DNA from 2 places in the Salinicoccus sp. Marseille-QA3875 genome. Region 2 is predicted to be linked to the other one. Evidence: riboswitches for the same ligand, from Rfam matches in the RefSeq annotation. Region 2 holds a riboswitch; the other holds the start of a gene.

Region 1 (5,785 bases), 700 kb from region 2:
GCCACTCGGCAATGACCGCACCCATCACACTGTATGTGGCAGAAATCTTAAGACCTGAAAAGAAATACGGCAGGGCACTCGGCCATTCCAGCTTGAAGAAAATCTGCCGGCGGCCGGCGCCGATCATCCGCATATAATTGAGCAGTTCGGGATTCGTCTGCCGAAAACCGTCAATCAGGGAGACGGCGATCGGAAAGAAGACGACGAGCGTGATGATCAGTATCTTCGGCAGTGCCCCGAAGCCGAACCACAGCACAAGAAGCGGGGCAAGCGCAATAATCGGCACATTTTGCGAGAGCACCATAAGCGGGTAGATGCTTTGCCTCGCCTGCGGCACCAGATGCAGTGCAACCGCCAGAACGAGTCCGACCGATACACCGATGGTAAACCCGCCGAGCGCTATCAGTATCGTCGAGATGCTGTGGTCGATGATGCGTGGATAGATCTCGATGCCTTCCTGTATGATCTGAACCGGGCTTGGCAGCATCCACGCCTCGATCTCAAAGATGCCGACAGCCAGCTGCCAGATGACAAGTATGGCGAAAATGGCGAGGAGCGGTGAGAGTACGCTCCATGATAAAAGTCGTTTCATCGTTTATTCCTCCGATTCATCCGGCAGAAAGTCATTTGTGAATGCAGCATCGACATCCAGCTCAGACTCGATCAGATCGCTTTCATACATCCAGTCCGAATAATTCTGCCAGACCTCCCGGTCCTGATACCCCCAGTAAGGCGCGTCACTCTGATAGACATCCGCCAGCCACTCCTGGCTCGCCATCACAAGCGCTTCGTCGAGATCCGGTTCGGCATCAATCAGGTGAGACGCCGCCTGTTCCGGATTTTCCATCGCCAGCTGGTAGCCTTCCGTCGTCGCACTCATAAAGGCTTCAACCGTTTCCGGATCGCTTTCAATCATATTCTCATTCGTAATCATTACAGGTGTATAAAAATTCAATGCATCCGAATACTCGGTGAAGTCGATTGTATTGAGCGGCATATCCCTGAGCTCAGCTTCAATCCCCGTCCATCCGTAATAGATCCATGCAAAGTCGACATCACGCTGCACAGTAGCAAAGAAATCCGCCTCCCCGACGTTGAGGATTTCGACTTCACTGAAATCTGCACCATCCGCCTGCATGATCGAGTGAATCGTCTCCTCTTCGATCGGTGAACCATAGCCGCCATATGTGTGACCTTCAAGATCCGACGGCGTTTCCAATCCGTATTCTTCAGGTGAAGCCAGATATGACGTATTATCCTGGATGATTGCAGCGAGTGACACGATCGACACATCCTGCAGACGCGCCTGCGTCACATTCTCCTGTGCACTGATGCCGAAATCACCATTGCCTGTCGCGACCGTCTGTTCCGCGCCCGCTTCACCCGGCAGGACGATTTCCACATCCAATCCGTGTTCCTCGTAATAGCCTTCCGCCTGTGCGGCATAGACACCTGTATGATTCGTGTTCGGCGTCCAGTCCAGCACAAACGTGACATCCGTCAGTTCATCCATATCAGCGGATTCCTCCGCACCACCGCCCCCGCACGCTGCAAGCAGCAGTACGAATACGACGGGAAATAGAATTTTATTCATAATAAAAGCACTCCTCTCAAAAACGGCATAAAAAAACACCTTCCTTATCCGGAGGCGTCAAGACTTGTGAGGGTGGACCATACATCCATGGCATAGCCGTCACACATTCCCTCCGCTGGTATTATCCAGATCAGGTCCAAGGGTCAGGATACATCCTTCTCAGCCACAGTATGGCTCCCCTATGCATTAATATTCGTTTGTGGCATCAATTATATCATGATGGAACCGTATGTCAAAAAGTGATGACTTCGTGTTGAAACCGTTACCGCAATTATATATAATAAACATCAACAATTGACCGAATAAATGAAATATTCTAAAAGGGGTGTAGCATATGGCTCAAAGATCAAAGTTCAAAGATCCGGGTTTGTTTGCGACTTTAATCATCATCATCTACTCGGCGTTCGTATTCGGCTGGTGGCCGGTGGATATCTACGTCGCGGGAATTTCACTCGTTGCATGGCTGATGTTCTTCGGATTGTTCATCTGGTTTATTTTGACGGTTGCCTATGTCGTGTGGATTGAAAGAATCGAAAAAGATTAGCACAGCCAGAAACAGAAAGGGGTATGATGTATGCAGATCACTGAAGGAATCATTCTATTACTGTATTTATTATTAATGACTGTCATCGGTATTTATTTCTACCGAAGGGCCAGGCAGAGTGAAAGTGACTATTTCACAGCGGGCCAGAGCATCAATACATTTGTCGGGGCGTTCGCAATCTTTGCTGCCATCGCCAGTTCCAGTTCGTTGATGGGTGCGGTCGGCTCCGGCGTGACGATGGGGCTCCCGTATTATTTCACCTACGCATTCGGTGTGCTTGCCGCACTGCCGCTTGCGATGTTCCTGATCTCGGGGCAGGTCAGACGTTCCGGTGCAAAGAGCATGCCGGACTTCTTCCACCAGAGATTCGGCACATCCGTCCAGGTACTTGCTGCAATCATCGTCGTGGTCGCCATGACTTTCTATATGGTGCCGCAGCTCACTGCAGCAGGTCTGATCGGTTCCTACGTGCTCGGCATCGATTATGCCACAGCAACCATCGTACTCGGGCTCGGCTTTACAATTTATGCAGCACTCGGCGGTATGTGGGCGATTACATATACCGACCTGTTCCAGGGGATGATCATGCTTTTTGGTACGGTCATACTCGCCGCCGTCATCTGGGTGGACTTCGGGAGCATCGGCAATATGCTCGACAGTGCACTCGCTGCCGATCCGGCATTTGGTGACGTCACACAGCCTTGGATGTCATACTTCGGACTGTTCATCGCATTCATATGGTTCGGCATCATCTCGCCGTCGGTCGTCATGCGTAACTTCGCTTCACGTGATGCAAGAACGGCACGCCGCTCTTCCATGTGGGGCACATTCATCTATATCATCCTGTTTCTGGGCGGTTTTTTCGTCACGATTGCCGGTGTCACACTCGGCATAGTTGAAACGCTCGATAATACAGATATGATTTTCGTCTCCGTCGTCGAAGAATATCTGCCGCCGATTCTCGGCGGCGTCATGCTCGCCGGACTGCTCGCTGCGATCATGTCATCGGCGGACGCGATGCTGCTTGCGATTTCAGCAGGCATTGCACATGATATTTATAAACAGCATATCAATCCGAAAGCGAGCGAGCGCTTCGTCACCCTGCTCGGTCTGATTACGATGTTCGTGGCAGTCATCATCGGCATCGTGATCGCCATCAATCCGCCGGGCATCATCGCCGTCATGGTCGGATGGGTCGGCGGCTTCCTGTTATCTGCGTTCGGTTTCCCGTTCGTCCTAGGTATCTGGTGGAGACGCGCCAACAAGATCGGTGCATTCACCGGCATGCTGGGCGGTGCGATTCTGTTCGTCATACTTGTTTCAAGCCAGGCACTGCCGACCAATGCCGAACCGATCATCGCGGCACCCGTTTCACTCATCCTCGTCATCGTAGTAAGCCTGATGACATCACCGCCGCCGAAAGAGCAGCAGGCCAGAGTCGATATGTATCACTCACACCTGGATGATAATAAATGATAAAACGCATAGGAAAGACTCATATATCTGAAAAAGAACTGTATCAATCGATATATAAAAGTTTAGGGATGAAAGCCCGGCTGAATAAAACCATCAACGCAGATTATCTCAAAAAAAACACAACGAGTGCCACTCTTCTTTACCACCCATTCTGGATGGTGAAGAACCTGGTTCTCGCAGACCGGCCGCCCTTTCCGCCGAAGAAGATTCCGCGGATGATTTTTATCGATGCTGTGTCCGGGTATCGAGGCATCTTTTCCCATGTGCCGCCGGTCAGTGAAGAAGCGGTGGGTGATCGGTTGGTCGTCGAGCCGGTTATTCAGGAAAATGAAGTCGGCAAGTACGCCGAAGATGTAAGAAGGAAACAGATTGATAAGCAGTATCTTCTGAAGAAACCCAGGCATAAAATTGTGGAAACTTCCATGGTATATCTGCCGATCTATAAAGTGGTTGTAGACAGTGCAGAGGTAGATAGAACCTTCTATATCAATGGAAACACAGGAGAATCGGAGCAGTTTCTGAGCGGGAGATGGGAGAGCGGGAAAGATTTGATTGGATAATGGATTAAAATAACTGGGGATGGGATAAAAGACCTCTGAATGGCTTCATCATTTCCGTCTCTGAAATCCCTCGATTATCGTTGATATGATGCGGATAATCAGGGGTTCTGTCCCATTTTATATTACATTTCAAACACACCCCACCATGATTTGATGGTGGGGTGTGTTTGAAATACATTAATGTTTGTCATTTATTTAGATCTGTTTTAGCAATACTCTCATCCAAAGCTTCATAATCATAATACTGGATTGCTTCATACAATTCTTCTCTTGTCTGCATATCATCTAATCTTTCTTTTTGAGAACCGGTCTTCATTATTTCATCAAAAACACGTTCATACGCTTTAGCTGCTACACGCAATGAAGTGACCGGATAAATAACGATGTCATATCCAAAGTTCTGGAACTCTTCAGCAGAATAATATGGTGTTTTACCGAATTCAGTCATATTGGCAAGCAATGGACCATCAACTTCTTTCTTAAAACGCTCAAAGTCCGCTTTATCTCTAAGCGCTTCAGAGAAAATAATGTCCGCACCTGCTTCTAAATAATTATTTGCACGTTCAATTGCCGTCTCAATACCGTCCACTCCATAAGCGTCCGTCCTTGCTACAATAACAAGTGTCGGTTCGGTTTCCTTAATCGCTCTTATCTTTTGCATCATTTCTTCTGTCGTAACGAGCTTTTTGCCATTTAAATGCCCGCACTTTTTGGGCATGTCCTGATCTTCAATTTGTACGGCAGCTACATTCGCTTCCACCATTTCTTTTGCCGTCCGGATTGCATTTAAGACACCGCCATACCCTGTATCTATATCCACAAGCAACGGCAGGCCGGTCGCCCGGACAAGTTCTTTTGCTCTGGCGGCAACCTCATTTGAATATATCAAACCGATATCAGGCAAACCTTTACTTGCAGTATAAGCAGCACCAGATAAATATAGTGCACTTGCACCGGACTTTTTGGCCATTAAGGCAGACATGCCGTCATGTGCACCCAATACTTTCAGGATATTCTGATCTTTCGTCATTGTTAAGAACTGCTCTGCTAATAATTTCTGGTCAGGTTTTTCATGCATAAACCAGGTCATTAAAAATCCTCCTAAACTTTTGGTTTATATCTCATTTTATATATCTTGGCGAGTAATGGAACGAGTAATGCTAATACTGTCATGATTGTCAGAACAATGGATATTGTAGAAGCTGTAATCACATCCAGAGGAGAATCATAAATAACCATTGAACGCTGGTAGTTCTGTTCCATCTCAGAACCGACAATCAGTGCTAGAATCAGTGGAACAACCGGATAGTCCATGATTTTTAATAATAAACCGACAATCCCCGCTATCAATAGTATATAGAAATCAACCGTCGAGTAGCCCAATGTATATGCCCCTAAAAACGAGAGTACTAAAACAATCGGATAAAGTACTTTGGGCGGTGTATCCAATACTTTCACAAGAACGCCGACCATGGCTATGTTTATAATAACGAGAATGATATTACCAATAAACATACTGTTGATGAGTGTCCAGACCATATCCGGACTGTTTTCAAACAATAGCGGCCCTGGAGTAACACCTATCATTACCAGTGCACCCAGCATAACAGC
Region 2 (5,785 bases):
CTCATCCTCCATTCCTGATTATTGTTATATACCCAGTTTGTATGTAGTTGTAATCATTGAGGTGCGGAATCATTGGAGAGTCGCTTAGAATATGATCCATCTTTTTGCACGACCGCTTAAGATACAGCAACATAGTGCGATTTCAACACCCGGATTCGTAAGCTTTCAAAGATTTCCGCAATAGCTTACGATTTCAACACCCGGATTCGTAAGCTTTCAAAGATTTCCGCAATAGCTTACGATTTCAACACCCGGATTCGTAAGCTTTCAAAGATTTCTGCAATAACTTACGATTTCAGCACCCGATTTCGTAAGCTTTCAAGAATTTCGGCAATAGCTTACGATTTCAACACCCGATTCGTAAGCTTTCAAAGATTTCCGCAACAGCTTACGATTTCATCATCAGATTTTGACAAATATTGAGATATTCTGTCTTCTGTCGACCATTAAAAATTTCCAAAAATATGAAAATAAATGATTTCAATATGTTTATCAGGGGTAAAGAAATAACGAATGAATCTTATGAGATTGAGGTGATGTGATGGCTACGTTTATTTTACTTATAATTATCGGGGCGATATCGGGGTTTATTTTAGGCCTGGTGATGAAAATAGTCCGGTTAACGACAGGCAATGAAGGAGAGATTCTTCTTTATAATATGGATTATATCCCTGTTCTTAAGCGCTGGGCGGATAGAAGCATCACCGGTCTCACGTTTCATTACATGACCTGTATCGTCAGCGCAGTTGTCTTATTCTACCTGCTGGTTCCTTTTGGATTTGAAAGGGACGTATGGCCATATATATTCGTCTATACAGTAGGCGGCGGGATACTATATTTTTTGAGCATGCTGACTCCGACGCCTCCAAGCCATAAGGATACTGCTGCCTGGATCAACTGGACTGTGAGCCATGCGATTTTCGGCGTATCTGTCGGTGTCCTCATCTATTTGTGGATATGAAATAAGCACCCGGGATTTGCTCCCGAGTGCTCTTTAAATAGTGAGGTGCTGCAATTTATATCAAATTAAATCCTGATATATCTCGTTTACGATTTCATGGTTCGGTTTCATACCGATATTTTTGGTCAATACGCCAAGAAGGTGTCCTTGATGCATATGCTCCTCTAAATCTGGAACCAGCTCATTGCTGCCTACTAGGTATGCACCTTCCAGCCCGCGGTCTTTGATCTCTTTGCCGAGCCTTGGTGCCAGATTTTTATACCAACGGTTTTTATTTTCATCGAAACGGCGTTCGAAGTGATCCTGGTTGGAACCTCTTGAACCGACCGATGCACCGCTGCTGTAATCCAGCCAGTCTTCACGGTTCAAATCCCAGCTGAAAGTGACCTCATCTATTATGGATCCGAGTTCCGTTTCAATAAAACGCGCATCCATCTGCTGAAGAACGACTATCGCTGCTTTCGGGTACTTTTGAACCATCGCCTCAAGCTGCTGTGTGGCAGGTATTTTCTCCCAGTGGAGTGTCGTTGTCACAGGCACCTGAAGAATTTTTTCTTCCCACAATTCTTCATCGGCAGAAGCTGTAATCATCAGACCTTTCTGCAGTTCCATCTGCAGTTCACCTACACGATCCTCTACCTTTTTAAGCAGTTTCTTCAGTGCTTTCTTCTCGGGTTCAGCTGCCGTATTATCTGCGTAATTTTTCATCTCTTTAATCTCATTTTTCAAGTGGATTTTCCATTCGCCATTATTCAAATCCGGGTTGCTTGCATCTGTATTCAAATATAAAGTCAAAACACCGAGTTCGTCCTCTTTTTCGTTGATGCGTCTAATATCTTTTCTTACAGACATAAATTTTTCCCCCTATTCAAGTTGTATGCTCCGGGTGGGTTGAAAAACACTCATATACATCTTTAAACTTATTTACCCTTGATGCCAGTCAATAAAACACTAAAAAGCCGGACAAAGTTTATTTGCCCGGACGATGATATCCCTATTAATCTTTATCCTTGATTGTAATACAAATCTCGCTCTATCCTCTTTATCTGCCAATATTTCAGGTCCCGAGTCCAGCTCATAAGATGCAGACGGCAGCCATTCCGTATAAATCCGCATCCATGTTTTTTCAATTTGTTGCCAGTCCCCTTCCGCTTCAAAGACGATCCATTTATAAGATCCGATTTTCAAAGTGGAATACTCGTCTGTCTCATCATCTGAAAATGCACCGATATACTGATTGAAAGTCGCTTGAGCTGTATCATTCTCACTGTAATCTGCTGTGGCGTGAACTATTCCATATCCATTCTCTTCGGACATCGATGCCAAATCAGTCATTGTCGCTTCACTGATGGTTTCCATCATCTCTCCATACGACGGCGAAAGCACCTCGTCCGCCATTTCCACTTCATACTTGACTCCAACGATTTTGAACGGTTCTTTTTCCACAATACGGTATTTCATTTCGACTCCTCCTTGAATAGTGAGTTGAAAGGACATTTTAGGATATGTTTTTAAACTCTGTTCATTATCTCTTACTGCCGATGGCGTCACTCCGTGAAAACTCTGAAATGCCCGCGCGAACGCATCCGGTGACTGATAGCCGTATTTTACCGCTGCATCAATCACTTTGATATCCGACTTTTTCAATTCCGCCGCTGCAACAGTCAGACGCCGCCTTCTGATGTAATCAGAAATTGTGATGCCGGACAAAAGTGAAAACAGCCTTTTGAAATGATATTCGGAACTGTAGGCCCTCTTTGCCACTTCTTTTAAATCAATCCGATTTTCAAGATTATCTTCGATATAATCCAGCGCCTGATTGAATCCTCTTAACATATCCATTCAATTACCTCCACTCACTAACAAGTCTATCAACCGGTGTTTCCCGCCACCCGACAATTTCTGCCCGTTTCAATCGGGTAAAATAAATTCATTCCCGCTCGGACATCCACGTTTCAAATGTGTATGACATCTCCCAAAATGCCAGTTCGTATTCTTTCGCGATCACAAACTGATCAATGATCTTTTCCTTTTCATCCTCACTTGCTTTCGCTGCCAACTCATCAACCAGGTCGATCATTTCCTGAGTCGACTCCTGGAACCAGTCGCTCGCGTACATCCGGATCCAGTTGCGGTAGATTTCCTCATAAGGTTTCGCCTCTTTATATTTCATGCCGATATCCGCATACAGCCAGTAACACGGCAGAATCGCAGCGATGATCTGCACGAGACTGCCGGACAAGGAAACTCTGTACAAATGGGACGTATAGGCATAAGCCGTCGGTGCCGGTTTGAAGTTTGCAATGTCCTCGTCGGTAATATTTAAAATTTCAGCATGTTCTTTATGTACAGTCAGTTCCGCTTCAGCAGTATTTTTCGCCTTCCCGGCCAGGCTCGCAGATACATGAAAATCATCCGCATGCGCCGCTGCGAATGCATGGACTTTCCCGTAATGTTTCAAATAATAAATATCCTGCAAAATATAATTCTTGAATGTTTCGAGCGGCAGGTCACCTTCAACAATACCTTTAACGAAAGGATGATTCAGACTCTTATCCCAGCTGTCTTTCGTCCTTTCCCTCAACTGTTCTGAAAAACGCATAAAAAATTCCTCCTGTTAGTCGTTCCGACTGGAGGAGGAGGGATTGATGCTTTTATATATTGATTCGATCTTTATTCAATAATAAATTTATCCACTTCCCTCCGCTGGTATTAACCAGTTCAGGTTCAAAGGGTACTTCTCAAGCCTTTAAGACTGCCCCCAGTTGGAACGTATTTGGTTTATATGACCAACATACACGAGTTGCGGATATTTCTCAATACATCACTATTTGGTAAATAGATGAATCGTCGCCTTCAATCATATTGGATCTGATTGCATATAGTGCACCTCTAAACTCTTTCTGATTGTTAAATCTCACACCCATGATGGTTAATTGAGGTTTATTTACGTCCAGTTTCATTGAACCCGCCTCCATGTTTTCGACTGCGGAAATAGTTGATCTTGACAGGCTTTATTTTGAAATTTGAATCAGACAATCCGTTAATTCTAATAATTTCAATACTTATTTTCTAGTATAAAAAGTTGCTCTTCCTTTACCATGGCGCTCAATCTCGTTATCTTCAACAAGTTGTTTCAGCGCGTTTTCAATTGATGCCCTGCTGATACTCGGGACCAGATCCATGATTTCACTCTTAGTAAATTTCCCTAAATTTTGATTTATTGCTTGAATGACTAATTCCTTGGAAGGTAATTTATCATCCATTAAATCAACTCTCTCTTCAAAATCACGGTAAGCAGAAAGTATTATTCCTAAAATATATTTAATGAATGGAAAAGGATTATTCTCTTCCTCATGCCATTTGTGATTACTTTGTTCCAATACCTCATAATAACTTTCCTTGGTCTTTTCTATTTTGCTTTCAATACTGATATACTTTCCAACAACATAACCTTCTCTATATAACAATAGAGCTGTTAATAATCTCGACATCCGTCCATTACCATCGTTGAACGGGTGAACACATAAGAAGTCAAGGATAAAAATTGGAATCAACACAAGTGGATCAATTACATCGTCCTCGAGTGTCTGATTATAGCTTTCGCATATATTATCAATTGCAATAGGTGTTTCATAAGAATCAAGCGGTGTAAAAATCACACTTTGTCTTCCATCCGATCCGGTTTTGGTGATGATATTTTGTGTTGCTTTATATCTTCCGCCAAATGATTTCGCAGAATACTGATATAAATCTCGATGTAACTGTAAAATATACGTTGATTGGATAGGTATAAACTCAAAGCTTCCATGAATGGTATTTAACACATCCCGGTAACCCAGGATTTCTTCTTCATCCCCGTTTCTTGGAATTGTTTTATCCTGGTATAGATCACGTAGTCTCGAGTCGGTGGTCACAATTCCTTCAATTTCATTAGAAGCTTCTGTGCTGCGAATCTTCGCTATTTCAACTAACTTATCCAGAACAGCAGGTTTTTGTTTTAAATATAATTCTTGTCTGCCTTTGTACTCGTGTATTTGTGAAACCAATCCGAGAATCTCGCTATCCCAATGATAATATTTCAAATTATAGTAATTGAAAGCTCTCATTCGCTTAACCTCCTTTTTAATCGCCTAATTATATCATTTTTTAGGCGTATTTAAAATAGATTAGGCGTATTATCACCTAAAATTAATCTTTCTTAGGTGATTTTTGTGTCAAAGGTGGCTAAGTTAATTATAAAACCCACTTTCCCAACTCATTTGTCGTTGAACAAAAAATGGATCACGGGGCCAGGGATGATAAAAGTATTGAATAGATATTGAATCTGACATGAAAAAACAAAGGTTTATTTTAGTTAGACAACTTCTTCTCCAACAGCGTCACCGCTTCTATATGATTCGTCTGCGGGAACAGGTCCACCGGCGTTACCGGGCTGACTGAATAGCCGCCCTGTTCGCTCAGGATTTTCAAGTCTCTCTGCAGCGTGCTCGGGTTGCATGAAATATAAACTATCTTTTCCGGCGCGACTTCTACCAGACTGTCGAGAAAGTCTTCGTGGCACCCTTTTCTCGGCGGGTCGACGAATACCAGGTCCGGTTTTACACCTTCTGCAACCAGCTGTTTCATGACCACCTCCGATTTTCCGAGATGATATTCTGCATTATCAATGCCGTTCAGCTTCGCGTTTTCTCTCGCGTCTTCGACGGCAGAATCCACGACTTCGATACCGATGATTCTACCGACATGTTCTGCCGCGACCTGACCGATGGTGCCGATGCCGCAATACGTATCGATGATTGTTTCATCGCCTTTCAAGTCCGC

The links. A riboswitch is a leader RNA that binds a small molecule or an ion and turns the genes downstream of it on or off. The one in region 2 is predicted to bind thiamine pyrophosphate.
Region 1: linked by a shared signal. The riboswitch ahead of ACY8DT_RS05975 (ABC transporter substrate-binding protein) and the one ahead of tenA (thiaminase II) in region 2 are both predicted to bind thiamine pyrophosphate.

The regions. Positions count from the first base shown of each region.
Region 1 is NZ_CM143103.1:1,158,772-1,164,556, forward strand. Features, by position in the region: gene ACY8DT_RS05970 (ABC transporter permease) at 1-592, opposite strand, end outside; gene ACY8DT_RS05975 (ABC transporter substrate-binding protein) at 596-1,594, opposite strand; TPP riboswitch at 1,685-1,785, opposite strand; gene ACY8DT_RS05980 (hypothetical protein) at 1,929-2,138, shown strand; gene ACY8DT_RS05985 (sodium:solute symporter family protein) at 2,169-3,614, shown strand; gene ACY8DT_RS05990 (hypothetical protein) at 3,611-4,174, shown strand; gene prpB (methylisocitrate lyase) at 4,362-5,264, opposite strand; gene ACY8DT_RS06000 (tripartite tricarboxylate transporter permease) at 5,276-5,785, opposite strand, start outside.
Region 2 is NZ_CM143103.1:462,201-467,985, forward strand. Features, by position in the region: gene ACY8DT_RS02475 (hypothetical protein) at 542-961, shown strand; gene ACY8DT_RS02480 (VLRF1 family aeRF1-type release factor) at 1,022-1,813, opposite strand; gene ACY8DT_RS02485 (AraC family transcriptional regulator) at 1,913-2,803, opposite strand; gene tenA (thiaminase II) at 2,892-3,563, opposite strand; TPP riboswitch at 3,643-3,734, opposite strand; gene ACY8DT_RS02495 (hypothetical protein) at 3,778-3,924, opposite strand; gene ACY8DT_RS02500 (Fic family protein) at 4,027-5,070, opposite strand; gene rlmD (23S rRNA (uracil(1939)-C(5))-methyltransferase RlmD) at 5,315-5,785, opposite strand, start outside.